DNA from 3 places in the Thalassospira sp. UBA4513 genome. Region 1 is predicted to be linked to each of the others. Evidence: riboswitches for the same ligand, from Rfam matches in the RefSeq annotation. Region 1 holds a riboswitch; each other region holds the start of a gene.
The links. Region 1 has a riboswitch for cobalamin ahead of cobU (bifunctional adenosylcobinamide kinase/adenosylcobinamide-phosphate guanylyltransferase). Riboswitches for the same ligand answer to the same signal wherever they lie in the genome.

Region 1 (5,901 bases):
AGATCCTTAAGCGGCCCATAACTTTCCGCCCGGGTCAAAGGCGGGGTTAGATGATCAAGGATCACCGCCTGGGCGCGGCGCTTGGCCTGTGTGCCTTCGCCCGGGTCATTGACGATAAAGGGATAGAAATGCGGGGTCGGGCCAAAGACCGCCTCCGGGAAGCAATCCTCGGAAAGCGCCAGTGACTTGCCCGGCAGCCATTCCATATTGCCGTGCTTGCCAAAATGAATGATGGCATCGACGCCAAACACATGGCGCAGCCAGATATAAAAGGCGAAATAGTTGTGTGGCGGCACCAGATCGGGCGAGTGATAGCTTTCAAGCGGATCAATGTTGTAGCCACGCGCGGGCTGTAACCCGACCACCACATTGCCAAGCGGCAGGATCGATAGCGCAAAGGCATCCTGACCCGCCAGATAAAACGGATCGTTCTTCGGGTCGCCCCAGGCCTCAAACACCTGATCCCGGATGGCCGGTGGCAGCGCATCAAACGCCTTTTGATAGTCTGCACGCGGTAAAGTCACGCGAATTTTGCGACCGGCAAGGGATTTGAAATCATTGGTCGGCCCGACCTTGATCGCAGCAATCAGCGCATCGCCATCTTTTGGCAGATCACTGACCCGGTATCCTTCGCCCTGCATGGCGCGGAGTGTTTCGATCATGCCGGCCGGGGTATCAAGCCCAACGCCGTTGCCAAGGCGAGCATCCTTGTTGGGATAGTTCGCCATAACCATCGCCACCTTGCGCGCGCTGGTATCTGATTTGCGCAAGCGCACCCAATTGGCGGCAAGTTTGGCGGTAAAGGCCACGCGATCGCGCACGGGGATGTATTTCACCAGATCAATCTGGGTCAGGTCATCCTTGCCAGCCGATCCCTTGAACGACACCGCACGTGATAGGATACGGCCATCAACCTCGGGAAGCGCCACATTCATCGCAATATCGCGCGCGGCCAGACCATTGACACCGTCGCGCCAAGCGTCCTCGCCACCGCCTGACAGCACCACCTGAAAGACCGGGGCATCGACCGCGTCAAACGGACCATTTTTTCGTTCTGATCCCGGAACAGATATCGCAAAGCCGGTGGTATTCAGGATCAAATCTGCACTGGTTTCTGCCAACCAGTCCTCAACCAATGCCGCTGCCAACGGATCCTTGAGACTGGCAACAAAAATCGGCAATGGATTCAGTCTATTGGCAACCAATTCCTCAACCAGCGCGTCAATAACATCGAGGTTGGCGGCCTGCACCAGAGACCGATAGAAGACAATCGGCGTAACCGGTTGATTTGCAATCCAGTTAACCCGGATTTCATCAAGGCTTGCCTGCGCCTTGCCGGGCCAATAGCCCCCGGCCTTGACCAGGGGGGCCGCTGGTGACCAGTTCCAGTTCACGCTTGAATTTAAGTTTTCGCATATAAGACGAAGTAAATTCTCGGAATTTTGCGGTCCGCCTTCGATCAGGTAACGCCAGATATTCTGATATTCGCGCCCCTTGACGGTCGAAAGCGTCAGAAGCTCCGCATCGGGTTGATCATCACCGGGCAACAGGACCAATGGAATGTCCTTGGCACGTGAAAGCGCAACCAGTTGTTCGATGCCATAATCCCAATAACCGCGCCCGCCCAGAATGCGCACGATGATGAATTTGGCATCGCAAAGTACATCGTCGATATAAAGATCGACCGACATGTTGTGGCCAAGCTGCAGCAAACTTGCCAGACGCAGTGACGGGGTTTCGTCGCCAAATGCATCGACCAGACGCCCTTGCGCCCCTGCAAGACAGGCAAGTTCGGACTCGGCCGCAGACAGGATCACCACATCGCCGGGTTGCTGTCCAAGGTCGACGGCCTCACTGCCATCTGTGACCATTCCGGGCTGGGCTGCCAATAGATGCATCGCGGGATCCGTATCCTTATGCGTTTGGTCTTAAAACAGGCTGAAACCGGATGATTTTTAGCATCCGGTTTCAGGTGGCTTGATCAGGTTAACTTGGATCAGGCGGCTTTGATGGCGGCCTCGATCGCAGTGCGGTCCAGACCATGCAGGCCAATCACCACCAATTCCGAGCGGCGGGTTTCGCCATCCGCCCACGGACGGTCGAAATAGCGCTGAAAACGTTCACCAACCCCCTGAACCACATGGCGCATCGGTTTGCCCGGCACATCAACGAATCCTTTGATGCGCAGCACGTCAAACTGACGCACGACATCAATCAGGCGCTTCTCAAGGTTGGCCGGATCACTGATCGCATCAAGCGATACGACAAAACTGTCGAAATCATCATGATCATGTTCGTGGCCATCGTCATGATGGCTTGGGCGACTATCAAGGTCATCCTCGGCGGCAGCCCCCAGACCAAGCAGGATGGCGTTTTCAACCCGTGAATGTTCGGTCGCGATAATCTTGACTGACGGCTTTTTCAGCTCTGCACGGATATCGGCTTCGACCTTGCTGCGTTCGGCATCGGTCAGAAGGTCCGTCTTGTTGAGAACCACCATATCGGCACAGTGAAGCTGTTCTTCGAACAGTTCTTCAAGCGGGCTTTCATGATCAAGATTTTCGTCTGCTTCGCGTTGCGCCTGTACCGCGTGATGATCATGGGCAAACAGACCATCACGCAGGGCCGCGCCATCAAGAACCGCCACAACGCCATCAACGGTCACACGCGACCGGACTTCGGGCCAGTTAAACGCCTTTACCAACGGTTTTGGCAGGGCAAGACCAGATGTTTCGATCACGATATGATCAGGCGGCGTTTCACGGTCAATCAGGCCCTGGATGGTAGGCAGGAAGTCATCAGCCACGGTACAGCAGATGCAACCATTGGCCAGTTCAACAACGTCATCTTCTTCGCAGCCTTCAATGCCACAGCCATTGATGATGCCTCGATCCACACCCAGATCGCCAAATTCATTGATGATCAGCGCGATGCGTTTGCCATTGGCATTTTCCAGCATATTGCGGATCATGGTTGTCTTGCCAGCGCCCAGAAAACCGGTAATGACGGTTGCCGGGATTTTGCCCAATTGTGCCATTTCTGAAATCCTTAAAATTCAATAATTTATGTTGTTATTTGACCGACATCGGAATGCCGGCCACCACAAGGGTGACCTTGTCTGCAATCTCTGCAATGCGTTGATGCAGGCGTCCGGCATGATCGCGAAAGGCCCGCGCCATCGCATTTTCCGGCACGATGCCAAAACCAACCTCGTTTGAGACAAAAAGCACCGGCACGACAAGGGTTGGCACCAGATCACAAAGAGCTGCGATCTCGGCATCAATGTCGCGGTCTTCAAGCATCAGATTGGTCAGCCACAAGGTCAGACAATCAACAAGAACAGGCTTGCCGCCTGTGACATTACAGGTCTGCAGCGCCGAACAAAGTTCGACCGGTTCCTCGAGTGTCTGCCAAAGATCGCCGCGTGATTTTTTGTGAAGATCTATGCGGTTGGCCATTTCGTCATCCCAGGCACGCCCGGTTGCGATATATGTGCCACCGCCCGCCTGATTAATGATGTTTTCGGCAAACCGGCTTTTGCCGGATCGCGCCCCGCCAAGGATCAGATGCGTCCCGCCAGAGGGGCCGTCAGGGGGTAAAGTCTGGGTCATCCCGTTTCTTCCTCGCCATGGCCTCCCACCGAGGCCCGATTGCGTCGTCACCTTCCTTCGAATAGTGACACCTTCGGCAGGTTTCCTGGCTGCGGGCATGAAAGCGATCCGCCTTCCCGGTTTCCCGGTGGCTGGTCTGGCGCGTTGGCACCGACCCGGATCTCCCAACCCGATACAGTTGCGGGGGCAGCATCGGCCTTGCACCGATTTCCCATCACCGAACGATGCGCCGAACCTAGCAGGTTTGCCAAAAATGCCAAAGGTCATTCTCGGCACTTAACCCTTCGTTACCACCCCACCCTAATCGGAAGGTCAGTATTTGTAAGAATTGTCTGCTTGAGAGGTCATACCATTTCAGCCAACATCAAGCCGTTGCGCTGGAACTAGGGTCAGGACCTATTAATTTGATTTGAATGGCAGACGTTATATTTGCGAAATCCAAGGAAAAGCCCGCCGGGCGGGTTGGTATCCCGCACAAGGGATTTGACGCTGGAGTTTGCAAATATAACGTCTGCCATTCAAATCAAATTAATAGGTCCTGACCCTAAAGACGGAACAATCCGCAATCTGGCGAAAACCCGGGAAGTAGACTCATCACCCGGATGGCTGCAGGAAATACTGCAACCGAAACTCTTGGGGTAATCTGGATTTTTCAAGACCAATGGCAATACGTTCTCACCTATCCAAAATCCGACAGATGAACGCGCCAACCTGGACCACATCGTCTCGCAAGGACATGTGGCTGGGATTGCTGGACCGTCTGAACAGTCCTGATCGGTCATTTCAGGATTTTCTTGAACAGCGCGCAGCCGATGGCGAGATCACTCTGGCACGCCGCGATGTGCGTGACATCTTTGCCGAGGATGCCTCAAAGGGTGTAATCGCAACCATCATCTGGTCCCATGAACGTGGCATTCGCGTCAATGCGCTTTCGTTGCTTGTGCGCGATATGCCAACCCTAGTGACCCTGATGTCGATCTCGGATTTCGGACAGGACGAGTTGAACGAGCTGCTTTCCCAGCCGGGCATTTCCGTTCCGACTGCCAGCAAGATGTTGTCTGCCTGCGGCAAGACTTATTGCGGAATGCCGGCTGCCATCATTGATGACACCATCATCCAGGTGATTGAAAACGCATCCTTTGCCAGTGATTTCCCGAATGTCGCCAAATTGCGAAGCAAATCACGCAGCCGCCCGGTGCCCTATTATCAGGCCTATCTGCGCGATGTTTTCGACATCTGCGAAAAACATGATCTGAATCCGGATATGGTTGACCGCTATCTGGCAGAACACGCGCTTGATGACATGGCATCCGATATCGAGCTGGCCTCTGCCTGACGGAACATGCCTTAAGCTCCTTAAAAGCGCTGATTGACAGCGGTCACGCGCCAGCCCGGTTCGTCGACACCGTCGATATATTCAAGCGTGGTCAGACCCAACGTGTCGATATGAAATGCCAATGCGGTTTCAAGGGATAAACCCAGTGCATTGGCAAGCATGGCACGCACTGTGCCGCCATGAACGACAGCGACAATGTCGCGCCCGGCCCAATCCGCACTCAATCGGCCAAAGACGGGTCCGACACGGGCAACCACATCGGCAAAGCTTTCACCCTTTGGGGGGTGTTGGCGGGCAAAGTCGGTCCAGAACCGTGTTGTTTCCCCCTTGGGCAAATCATTCCAGTTCTGCAATTCCCAATCACCAAAATGCTGTTCGGCAAAGCCGCTTTCAGCCTGCGGCGCTATGTCTTTATCCATGAACGCCTGCAGACTGCGCGCCGTATCATGCGTACGTGACAGATGGCTGGTTACCCAGACGGCATCACCCGGCAGTTGCCCGGCAAGGGCAGCCAGTGCCTTTTCATCGGAAAGGTCGGCAGGCATGTCACTTTGGCCATAGACCAGCCGTTTCGGATTTTGGACGGGCGCGTGACGCACCAGCCACCAGCGGGTTATTTTCAAACTGCTCACGGCATTCCTTCTTGTTGCTGTGCTGGTTGATCAAAGGGCGGCAATAAAGGCGATACCAACAAACAGTTCGGTCACGATCTGGGTTGCCCCCAGGACATCCCCTGTCTGGCCACCGATCTGCCATTTCGCGACCGCCGCAACAATACCCACCGCCAAAAGTCCACCCATTAGAATGGCCATCGTCGCAAACAGACCCGATAAAACAAGCGACAGGATCAAAGCAAGGCCAACACCCAAACCGACCATCATCAAATTTGGCGTTCCGGCCCCCTTGCCCAAACCATCGGCGCGCGCCGGAGGCAGGATATGCATCACGACTGGC
Region 2 (5,901 bases), on a different contig from region 1:
ACCCGAAGCGACACGTCGCTGATGATTTTTTTGAATCCGGCATTCCAGCCGACATTGCGTAATTCAAGGCTCATCGCAACACCCGCCCATGACAGAGGATGATCGCAAAGGCCGGTGCCCCGATAAGTGCCGTGATCACCCCGATGGGCAGGACCTGACCATCAAGGATGATGCGCGATACAATATCGGCCGCAACAAGAAACACCGCCCCGATCAGGGCCGAAGCCGGCAACAGAAATCCATGCCGTGTCCCGACAAAGAACCGCGCGGCATGGGGAATGACCAGCCCGACAAAGCCGATAGACCCGACAATACTGACCATCACCGCGGTCATAGAGGCGGCAATGGCAATCAACACCACATAAACCCGGCGCACCGGCACACCAAGGGATGCCGCCGATTCCACGCCAAAGGTAAAGGCATCAAGCGCACGGGAATACCAAAGGCAAACCAGCAAGCCGATAACAGCGACCGGCAGCGCAAGATAGACATCGGGCCAGCGCACGCCGCTTAGATTACCAAGCAACCAGAACATCACCCCGCGTGCCTCGTCCGCCGTGGCGGCCTTGGTCACGATGAAGGACGTCAATGCGTTAAACAGTTGCGACCCGGCAACCCCGGCCAGAATGATGGCACCTGCCCCGCGCCCGGCCGGAATGGCCAAAAGTGCAACAAACCCGAACGCCACCAGCGCGCCGACAAAGGCACCAAGTGACAGGGAAACCATGCCTGCCCCGAACCCCAGAATGGCAACACTGACCGCACCGGTCGATGCCCCGGCCGAAATCCCCAACAAATAAGGATCCGCAAGACTATTGCGCAAAAGCGCCTGCAACACTGCGCCGGATAGCGCAAGGGATGCACCGCAGGCCGCCGCCACCATTGCGCGCGATATCCGGTAATTCCAGATGATCCCGGCATCAATCGGATCAACGTCATAGCCCGCCTGCCAAAGATGATTGGCGATGGTCTGAAGCACGGTGCCAAGGGGAATGTGCGTTTCCCCCTTGGCCGCGGCCATCGCTATGACGGCAACTAGCAAAACCAGGGCGCCAATACTGACACCGGCCCGCACAAGATATGCCCGCCCCGCCAGCGATTGCCGAGGTGGCTGAACCGGCTGCTGCACTGGCGTTGTTTCAAACATTGAATTCTCCGGGCATATCAGGCGCCTTTGGCAGTGCAGGTCAGTTCGAAGCACTCAGTCGTTCGACGGCTTCGGCAAGCGTTTCAATACCATTGATCAGGCGGATGGTCGGATCCATCGACTGGGCGTCCATCACCACGATATTGCCATTACGCACCGCCTTCATCTGACTTGCGACCGGATCGGTTTTCAGGAAATCCATCTTGACCTGCCAGTCATCGGCCGGAAAACGCCGACGGCCCATCTTGCCAATCACGATGATATCAGGATTGGCACGCGCAATGGTTTCCCAGCCAACCGTCGGCCATTCTTCATTGCTGTCGATGATGTTGCGAACACCGAGTTTACCGGCGATATAGCCCGCCGCACCGTTCTTGCCGGCCACATAGGGATCACTGTTGATTTCCGGGCTGGAAAACCAGAAGACGGCGGAAACGTTGTCATGGCCGCTTGCCGTCACACGTTCCAATGAGTTCGCCTGACGTTCCTTCAGGCTGGTAATCAGCGCGTCGCCGCGATCTTCGACATCAAAAATCTGCGCCAGATCGGAAATCTCGCGATAAATCAGATCCATGGTGAAGCCTTCGTGGCGCACCCCGTCACCGCCACCGGCATTGTCCTTGCCCACACAATCAGCGGGTGCGGTGTAGACCGGAATGGACAATTCGTTGAACTGTTCGGTGGTGCCGACGGTGCCCTTGGGCCCGACATGCCACTGATACTGGGTGGCAACCAGTTGCGGCTTTTGCGCGACAACGGTTTCGAACCCCGGATCATTGTCGGCCAGACGCGGCACAGATGCATTCACATCCTTGAATTCATCCATCACCGGGCCAAACCAGACCCCCGTACCCTTGACCTTATCGGCCAGGCCCAGCGAATAAAGAATTTCAGTCGTGCTTTGGCCCAGCGACACCACGCGATCGGGGACCACATCAAATTGCAACACAGTCCCGCAGTTCTCGATACTGAGCGGATATTCGGTTGCGGACGCAAATGAAACAGATGAAATAAGACCAGCGGCAAACACCCCGACCGCCAGTACACGTTTATCGTGATTAATCACTTTTAGTTCCCTCTTGCTGATGCGCTGATCCGGGACCGTTTTGGATGATCCAGTTTCAACACATCGTCAAATGTTATGTTATAACATAACATCACTTTTACTGCTGTCAATGGACTGGCAAAAGTGTCAGGAGATGACGGAAGATGTCGGCCTTAAAGCTTAGAGAACCTGGGCTAAACTATTGGGCCAAGACACGTACCGACATTCTCCGGGGCACCCCGCCCGGTCCGTCGTCTTCGTGTCGGCAGGTCTCCTGGCTTACGGGTCAACGCATTTTCCCTGGCCTTCCCGGGTTGATCCCAGTGGCATTGGTCAGAAAAATGCTCGCCGCCTACAGTTGCGGGGGCAGCTTCGGTTAATGAGCCAATATTCGGCCCACATCGAATTCCCTTTATCCGATATTCGGATACCGACACGTCACGGTTAGATTAAACCAAAAACACGGTCAAGGAAATTGGCAGACCACCAGCGGCATTAACGCCAAGGCTCCATGCATAAAAAGCAATTGATACGACCTTGAATTTGCCATGTTTCATCCCGATTACCTCCACACTGCCGGGTATGCTTTCCCGACACCTCAAACCACAGGAATGTGATGAACATGACGACTTCTGTTGAACGCAGACGCTTTTTGAAATCCATCGCGGCAGCCGGTCTTATCCTGCCGGGAATGTCGATCTATCAGCATGCTTTGGCAGATGTCGACGGCCTTGATCTGGGTTCGGCACAACCGTTTGATTTTGCCGATCTGATTGCACGCGCCAAATCCATAGCCACATCGGCCTATGAGCCGCCCGTTGCGCCAAACCCGGAAATTGTCGGCAAGATCGATTACGACACCCATGGCAAGCTGCATTACAAACGCGACCATTCGCCGTTCTCCGACGGGTCGGGCACCTATCCGCTGACCTTCTTCCATCTGGGTATGTATTTCGCCAAACCGGTGCATATGTACCTTCTGGAAAACGGTCAGGCACGCGAAGTGATCTATAAGCCCGATTACTTTGACATGCCCGAAGACAGCATTGCCCGCCAGTTGCCCGCCAATAGCGGCTTTGCCGGTTTCCGCCTGCATGAAAATCAGGCGCGCGATGACTGGAAAACCCAGGACTGGGCAGCGTTTCTTGGCGCATCGTACTTCCGCGCGATTGGCGATGAAGGCCAGTATGGACTGTCGGCACGCGGCATTGCGGTCAATACCGCGACCTCGGTTCCCGAAGAATTCCCAGATTTCCGTCAATTCTTTATCGAACCGGCCAAAAACCCCGAAGACCCGGTGACAGTCTATGCCCTGCTGGATGGCCCCAGCATCACCGGTGCTTATAAATTCCTGCTTTATCGCGGCGAAGGCGTCACGATGGATGTCGAAAAACATCTGTTCTTGCGCAGAGACATCGAACGGCTTGGCATCGCACCGCTGACCAGCATGTTCTGGTATTCAGAACAGAACAAATCGTTCCGCTTTGACTGGCGTCCGGAAGTACATGACAGCGACGGGCTGGAGCTTTGGACTGGCGGCGGTGAACGCATCTGGCGACAGCTCAATAACCCGGAAACCATCCGCGCATCGGCCTTTGGTGACAATAACCCGCGTGGTTTCGGTCTGATGCAGCGTGATCGCGATGTGAAAAACTATCTGGATGGTGTGCGCTATCACCGCCGTCCCAGCCTGTGGGTCGAACCGCAGGGGGAGTGGAATGACGGTGCGGTTCAGTTGATCGAAATCCCGACCGACGATGAAATCCACGATAACATTGCCGCCTTCTGGGTGCCGAATGGCGAAGCCAAGGCGGGCAATTCTTATCAATTCAAATACCGGCTTTACTGGCAGGCCCATAACCCGTTCCCGGTCAAGGAACTGGCACGCGCAACCGCAACCCGCATGGGCCGCGGTGGCGAACCCGGCACCAACCGGCCCAAGGACGAAATCAAGTTTTCGGTCGAGTTCGAGGGTGAGGTTCTGGGAACGCTTGCCTACGGCGAATTCCCCGAAGTGGTTGTGACATCCTCGCGCGGGGAGATTGTGCGCACCAAGATCGAACCGATCATGGATACCCGCATCTGGCGGGCGGCCTTTGACCTTAAGGCCGCGGGCACAGACCCGGTTGACCTGCGCATGTATCTGAAACGCGGTGATGAACCGCTCAGTGAAACCTGGATGTTCCAGCACCTGCCGGCCGTTGGCAACCAGCAACAGGGTTAGGGTTAATGCGGGGCCATGTCAGCAGACTGGCTGGCCCCGCCCTGCCCAAGGATCGACATGACATCGCGGATTGGCGGTGCACCAAACATGCGGGCATATTCGCGACTGAACTGTGACGCGCTTTCATACCCGACCGCATAGGCCGCCGATGCGGCATCCTTCATTTCGGCCAGCATGATCTGACGCGCCGTGGTCAGGCGGAGCCGCTTTTGGTACTGAAGCGGGCTCATGGCTGTCACCTGCTTGAAGTGATGATGGAAGGAAGACGGGCTCATATTGGCGCGATTTGCCAAGTCTTCCACCTTAAGCGGCTTGTCGAAATTATCCTTGATCAGTTGAAGGGCGGCCGAGATGCGCTGCATGTTGCTGCCGCCGATGGCAAGCCCCGCAATCGCCGCCCCCTTGGCGGTACATAACAAGCGGTAATGCACTTCGCGCATCAAAAGCGGCAACATCACCGGCACATCATCGGGACGATCAAGCAGCTCAACCACCCGCAAGACGGCATCGGTCAGGCTTTCGGTTGTCTTTTCGACAAAAAGCCCGCGTGTGCTTTCGCCGTCTGCGCCCATCTTGATATCCATATTGGCAACAAGTTCGCCAAGGATCTTCGCATCGAGATCAAGTGACAGGCTGCGATACGGCGCATCCTCGGCCGCCAGGGTCACATGACCAACAAGTGGCAAATCGACCGATGCCGCCAGCAGTTGACCGGGCTCATAGCGATAAAGCTCATCCCCCAGCGTGACTTCCTTCGCACCTGAGATAATCAGACACAGGCAAGGCTTGTAGATCGTTGGCACCTTAAGGGTCGGACCGGTTGATCGGAACATCCAGACCGGTTCAACGGCCGTGCGCACAGCGCCATCCGCCTCGCAGTATTTGTCAATCAGGCTACACAGCTTCTGATAGCTATCCATCGTAAAACCCTTTGTTTTCCTCAGGACCACTATACACGCGCCCACACACGGACAAAGCACTCAATCTTCGATTTGGAGGATTAGGCAATCCAATTCGAGTTCTGTGTATTCATCAATCGGGGATTTATCGACAGAGTAAGCGCCACGAACAAACACCGACACACCAACCCAAGGAGCATGTCATGTCGAACCCGATCAACCATGTCGAAAACAAGACCGTTATCATCACCGGAGCCAGCAGCGGCATTGGCGAAGCCACCGCCCGCCTTCTTGCATCCCGCGGGGCGAATGTGGTTCTTGGCGCACGCCGCACAGAACGCCTTGATGAGATTGCCACCGAAATCGAAGCTGCCGGCGGCCGTGCCATGGCCCGTTCGGTGGATGTCACCAATGCCGATAGCGTCGAGGCACTGGTTTACAACGCAAACAACCTTTATGGCCGTGTGGATGCGATTTTCAACAATGCCGGCGTGATGCCGCTTGCCCCGATGTCGGCACTGAAAACCGACGAATGGGACAACATGATCAACGTCAATATTCGCGGTGTTCTGAACGGTATTGCTGC
Region 3 (5,901 bases), on a different contig from region 1:
TTCAATGATCCGCGTTGCAAGTTTCCGTCTGAAATGCGGATCGTGCGAGACAAGGATCATGGCTTGTGGCAGCCCCAGAAGGATTTCTTCAAGCCGTCGCAGGTTTTCTTCATCAAGCGCGTTTGTCGGCTCATCAAGCAGCAAAACATCGGGCTTCATTGCAAGGACAGCAGCAACAGAAACCAACCGTTTCTCACCGCCAGAAAGCTCATGGGTAATGCGTTCACGCAGGTGTTTAAGATGCAGTTGATCCAGGACCTCATCCACGATCGCAAGTGCTTCGTCCCGGCTGGCACCCAAGTTTAGCGGACCAAAGGCAATATCCTCGATCACGGTTGGGCAAAACAGCTGGTCATCGGGATCCTGCACGATAAAACCAACCCGGCAGCGTAAATCGTGAAATTCGGCATCGGTAACCCGCGGGGTGCCAAAGGCACGAATTTCACCTGCATGCGGCTTAATCAGGCCGACAAGAATACGCAAAAGCGTGCTTTTACCAGCCCCATTCGGCCCTGCAAGGAACAGTCGTTCACCCGGATCAAGCGTCAGACTGACACGATCAAGCACATTCTGCCCTGCCCGATAACCATAGGAAATATCATTCAATTCAATAAGCGACGACATACATGCGATCCATCAGGACAAGGGCAATAATCAGGGCAAGAAAGAAAACGGCAAATGCACCGTCCCGACGCTTGAATGCCAGATCATCAATCATCGGGAAATGCCCACTAAACCCGCGGCATTTCATAGCTTCAAGCACACGTTCGGCCCGTTCAAGCGACCGTACGACCAACATGCCAAACAAATAGCCAAAAGACCGGTAGGTATGGGCATTGTTGCGGGCCTTAAACCCGCGAAGTTTCATCGCCATGCGAAGACGATGATATTCGTCATGAAGCACCGAAATATAGCGCACCGTAAACATCATCAGATGCACCAGAACCGGCGGACATTTCAGACGATATAGCGTGTGACCAAGTGTCACCGGCGTCATACCCGAAAGCAGGCTGAGCATCATAAGCACAACCGCATTGGCCCGTATGCCGACAAGAATGGCATGCATCAGGCCTTCCTTGCTGGCCTCTGCCCCAAGGACCGAAAACATCGGTGTTCCGGGGGTCGTAAACGGCAACATTACCAGCATGACGATAATGAACCCGTCCATCGCCGCCATGCGTTTCAGGGTTACGCGCAGCGGCAGGTCCGTCAGGCTCATGGTAATGGCAGCAAATATCAAGGCACCGAGTGCAAACTCGATCTGATGCAGAGCCACCACGACGATTGCAAAAACACAGGCCGCGACCCCCCTTACCCTGGGATCGAACGTCCCGACGAATGACGGTGATTGTCCGCCATGTGCCTGAACGCTCAGGGGTTGATCATGTCCGAAAAGGTGGCTCATGCGTTGGGTGCTTTTGCTCTTAGCCGTCGCGCAGCGATGTAATAAATGATCCCGAAGGCACCGAATATATAGCCAATGCCGCCCAGAATCGATTGAAGATCATTCTTTTCCTTGTAGGCGGTGAGCTCGCGCCTGAGCGGACGCAATTCGTCACGCACGATGGTCGCAATGATTTCTGCCTGTTCGTGAGTAATTGCAGGCTCAGCCTTTGACCCTGCCCCCGATGCTGTCGGCGCCTTTGACGATACTGTTTGCGCAGCCTCATCAGCACCCGCTAGGTCCGCTATGGAAAAGATTGCCTCGGCGACGTGCCCTGCCCCGAGATCGGCACGAAAACGCAGATCAACTTGTTGGCTTGGCGTGTAGACAAAGAAACCATCACCATCAGTGGTAACTTCATCAATCTTGTTGCCATCAAGATCAAAGATCTCAACAAGCGTGTTTTCGGCCATGACACCGTTGGAGAAACCGATTTCACCTTCGACGTTTGAACCGCTTGGAAACAGGGATGCGATAACCTTGTGCGCCTGTGCAGGTGTGGTGCCGACCACAAGCATGCCAAGCGCAAAGACCAGCATGAGTGATCTAGCCATTGGATGCCTCGCCCGCCTGCTTTGCACGCAAGGATGCTGCTGGCTGCATCTCGAAACCCGATGTCTGATCGGCGGGTTGCAGCAAGGCCGGTTTGACCTTGGCGATCAGATATACCGATGCCGCTGAAACCAGCCCTTCGACCACCATGATCGGAATGTGGGCAAAGAAGACCAGCTTGGCCGCCGGGACAAACGCATCACCGCTGAGCGCAAGCGAAATCGCGACAAACACCGTTGTCAGCCCGATGGAAAATGCACCGGCACATCCACCAAGCACGGCGGCTGCGACCGGGTTGCTGCGCGACACCATTCCCCGGAACAAAAGCCCCGCCAGCACAGCCGGAAAGGCGATATTGACCGTATTGACGCCAAGAACCGTCAAACCGCCAAAGCCAAAGAAAACCGCCTGAAGCAAGAGACCGACAAAAAGTGCCGGAAACGCGGTCCAGCCAAGCACGAGCCCGGCAAGACCGCTCATGATCAGATGCACACTGGATGGTCCCACCGGCACATGAATAAGCGAGGCAACAAAGAATGTTGCCGACAAAACCCCGGTAGCAGGAATTTTATCGATTGGCAGTTTACGCAGTCCAAGGCCAAGCCCGGCAACTGCAAGAATACCCCCGCCAATCAAGACTTCCGGTGCCAGCGCACCATCAACAATATGCATCTGTTTTGTCCCTCGCCTATTTCACATCATAGGCGCGAACCCACAGGACTGCATCCTGTGAAAGTTCCTTGCCCTGAAATTCTTTTTCAGGGCCGCTGCCAAGTGCTGCAAATCCCCAAAAGCCTGCCTTGGGGACACCAAAAGTGAAATACCCGTTTTCATCGGAAATGGCCACAACCGCACCGCCGGGCATTGGCGATGCCGTTGGGCTTTTGGGGGTATTGCTGGCCATATCGGGTTCTGCTGCCATGTATTCGATTTCGACTTCAACACCGGCGACAGGTTGGCCTTCGCTTAGCACACGGCCGGTAAAGGTCGAACCGGCAATGATGTTGGTTGGTCGATTAAGCGGCAGGATTTCGGTTTTAAGACCTTGCGGTTCCATCCAGTCGGTCGGAATTTCATTGCGGTTCACATAGGACTTCGTGATCTGCTGGATGAAGATATCTTCGCTTTCTTCGAAATACGGTGCCGGGACCACCACCATGACGTAATCACCGCTGCGGCGCAGTGTTAAAGTTGCGTCAAAGGCCGCTGCCGAGTTGGCAATTCCGGTGAAAGTAATCGGCGAAAGCGTTGATTTCAGATCAATTTTCTCACCGCGATTAACCGCATAAAATTCAAACGGCTCGGCCATATCCATGACATGGCCGTTTTCAAACGGGTGCCAGAAAATCAGCTTTACCGGCTGATCCCCGGCCTTGGTCACGTTTACGTTCGGCGTATAGGCCAATTGAAAATGCGCATGCGCCGGCATGGTCGCCGACAGCACGCAGGCGCTTGCAATCGCAAGCCTGCCAAGGGTCTTAAACATATAATCGTCTCTTTCTCAAACGATGCACGCAGGCCAACGGCCCAACGCACAGGGTCAGGACAAAGAACGATAGGATGGCTGGAAGCAAGATTGCGGATCTTCAAAAGACCGTTTGTACCCCTGCAACCTGACGCTCACCCCGGCGTCCAACAGTTTCATACCGGGCAATCAGCACCCGGCAGTCAAAGGCAGGTCTCCTGGCTCACGGTTTGAAAAGCAATGCGCCTTCCCGGTTTGCACCAGTGGCATATGCAATGCTCTGACCGCTTACAGTTGCGGGGGCAGCCGTGGCTTTGTCATGCATGACGCACCACGTTCCCTTTTAAGTTGGTCCAATCGGATCAACACCAAAGACAATGTCATAATCCACGCCGGACGGATTGCTGTCAACTCCCTGCCCCATGGTCCATGACAATCTTTTTGCGGATGGCTTGACGCGCCTTAAACCGGGCGCGAAGATCACCCGCAATTTTGCCGACGGGCCGCAAAAGCCTGCAATCAGATGGGTGGAAACATTATGAAACCTGAAACGGTTCTTGTTTTCTGGTTCAAGGAACTCGAAGAAAAACAGTGGTTTATCAAGGATGAAGCCCTCGATCGCCATATCGCGGAACGCTTTGCCGATTTTCATGCCGCCGCCACGGCCGGAGAGCTTTTTAACTGGCGCAAAACCGCCCATGGACGACTTGCCGAGATCATCGTTCTTGATCAGTTTTCACGCAATATGTACCGCGATCAGCCACAGTCCTTTGCATCAGATCCAATGGCATTGGTGCTGGCACAGGAAGCTGTTTCCTTGAGGCTGGATCGCAAACTGGTCACACCGCAGGAACAGGCATTTCTGTATATGCCCTACATGCACTCAGAATCCGAAATCATTCATGAAGTGGCGGTTGACCTGTTTTCACAGCCCGGCCTTGAGCACAATTCCGAGTTCGAGCTGAAACACAAGAAGATCATTGACCGGTTTGGCCGCTATCCACACCGCAATGAAATACTGGGTCGTCCATCAACGGCAGAGGAAGTGGCGTTTCTCAAAGAACCCGGATCATCGTTCTGAGCATTAAAAAAGGGACGGTTTCCCGTCCCTTTTATTCGATCTCACTTGATCACGGAACATCAGCCGACATCACGGTCGCGATTATCCCACCAGCCCTGCACAAGGCTTTCTGCCTCATCCATGTAATCCGCCTTGCCGGCAAGGAAGGCTGCCATGGCAGCACTGCCCTTGATCTTGGCTTCGGCAGGAATATCTTCTACCTCGCCACGCCAGACAGCCAGGAAGTGCTTTAGCGACACAGGGCTTTGTTCTTCGCCGTCTTTCTCGGTTTTCGACAGCAATGCGGGCCAGCGAACATCATTCAGCTCACCATTATCAAGCATGCGCAGATCGACATGCTTATAGGGTGTTCTTTCGGCTTCGCCGCCACCGCCCTTGATCACACCGATGCGTGGAAGTTCCAAGAGCTTGCCGGTTTCACGATGGACATCAAGAAACGCCGGATGAAACACACCAAGGAAGGCTGCACGCGCATGCAACGGATTAAGCAAACGCAGTAACGTATTGACCGGACTGCGCAACCCAAGAATCGGACGCAATCCAATCAGCTCCTGCAGTTTGGGATGCATGTGACGCAGCGGCAGATATGCAAAGCCCTTCGATGCGATATCAGAACGCGCTTCTTCTGCAGACATGGCAATCGGAAGCTTAAGCGCCTTGATGGCAACTTCTGTGCTGATCCCGTTGACCAGATGCGAGTTATAGCCATGCATCAGCACCGGAACATTATTCTGTGACAGCAAAAGCGCCGACAGCACGAACCAAGGCAGACCACGGGTCCGACCGGCCGCATAGGATGGCCAATCCAGCGCAGGACGCATAAGCGCGTCATCTTTGCTGTCTTCATCCGGTTCAAGGCGCGCGGCCTTGCGCACAGCTTCGATCATGCCAGCCAGTTCTTCGGGCGTTTCAGCACGGTAGCGCAGCATCAAAAGGAATGCGCCAAGCTGGATCGGTTCGACCTCGTCGCGCAGGATCATCGAGAACGCATCAAATGCCTCCTCGCGGGTCAGACTGCGCGAACGGCCCGGCCCACGGAAAAACGTGCGCAGATAGCCAGAAAACGGATGCGCCTCTGGTAAGACATTCTCATCCTCGAGCTGTTCAAGATGCTCGTCGGTCATATGGTTTCACCGGAATAGTTGGTGTTACTGATCGTGAATACGCGTGAAGACCCACTCTGTCTCGGTCGAGAGGTCATCCTGATAGCGATAGCCATCAACATTAAACTTCTTGAGCTCTTGCGGGTCTTCGAGCCGATTGTCAATCATATAGCGTGCCATCATGCCACGCGCACGCTTTGCCGAGAAGCCGACAACCTTGGCCGTACCGCCCTTCACTTCCTTGAACACAGGCGTA

Region 2: another riboswitch for cobalamin. It lies ahead of B2T33_RS07125 (ABC transporter substrate-binding protein); the one in region 1 lies ahead of cobU (bifunctional adenosylcobinamide kinase/adenosylcobinamide-phosphate guanylyltransferase).
Region 3: another riboswitch for cobalamin. It lies ahead of B2T33_RS11845 (DUF4198 domain-containing protein); the one in region 1 lies ahead of cobU (bifunctional adenosylcobinamide kinase/adenosylcobinamide-phosphate guanylyltransferase).

What each region holds. Positions count from the first base shown of each region.
Region 1 covers NZ_DGMR01000013.1:54,572-60,472, forward strand. Annotated here, with positions in the region: gene cobN (cobaltochelatase subunit CobN) at 1-1,898, opposite strand, end outside; gene cobW (cobalamin biosynthesis protein CobW) at 1,997-3,037, opposite strand; gene cobU (bifunctional adenosylcobinamide kinase/adenosylcobinamide-phosphate guanylyltransferase) at 3,072-3,611, opposite strand; cobalamin riboswitch at 3,670-3,860, opposite strand; gene B2T33_RS05760 (hypothetical protein) at 4,309-4,947, shown strand; gene B2T33_RS05765 (histidine phosphatase family protein) at 4,968-5,579, opposite strand; gene cobS (adenosylcobinamide-GDP ribazoletransferase) at 5,610-5,901, opposite strand, start outside.
Region 2 covers NZ_DGMR01000019.1:113,149-119,049, forward strand. Annotated here, with positions in the region: gene B2T33_RS07115 (ABC transporter ATP-binding protein) at 1-74, opposite strand, end outside; gene B2T33_RS07120 (FecCD family ABC transporter permease) at 71-1,147, opposite strand; gene B2T33_RS07125 (ABC transporter substrate-binding protein) at 1,188-2,213, opposite strand; cobalamin riboswitch at 2,440-2,642, opposite strand; gene B2T33_RS07130 (glucan biosynthesis protein) at 2,815-4,416, shown strand; gene B2T33_RS07135 (AraC family transcriptional regulator) at 4,419-5,336, opposite strand; gene B2T33_RS07140 (SDR family oxidoreductase) at 5,519-5,901, shown strand, end outside.
Region 3 covers NZ_DGMR01000030.1:56,260-62,160, forward strand. Annotated here, with positions in the region: gene B2T33_RS11825 (energy-coupling factor ABC transporter ATP-binding protein) at 1-624, opposite strand, end outside; gene cbiQ (cobalt ECF transporter T component CbiQ) at 608-1,405, opposite strand; gene B2T33_RS11835 (cobalt ABC transporter permease) at 1,402-1,998, opposite strand; gene cbiM (cobalt transporter CbiM) at 1,991-2,668, opposite strand; gene B2T33_RS11845 (DUF4198 domain-containing protein) at 2,685-3,482, opposite strand; cobalamin riboswitch at 3,653-3,849, opposite strand; gene B2T33_RS11850 (DUF924 family protein) at 4,000-4,542, shown strand; gene B2T33_RS11855 (glycosyl transferase family protein) at 4,602-5,666, opposite strand; gene yaaA (peroxide stress protein YaaA) at 5,691-5,901, opposite strand, start outside.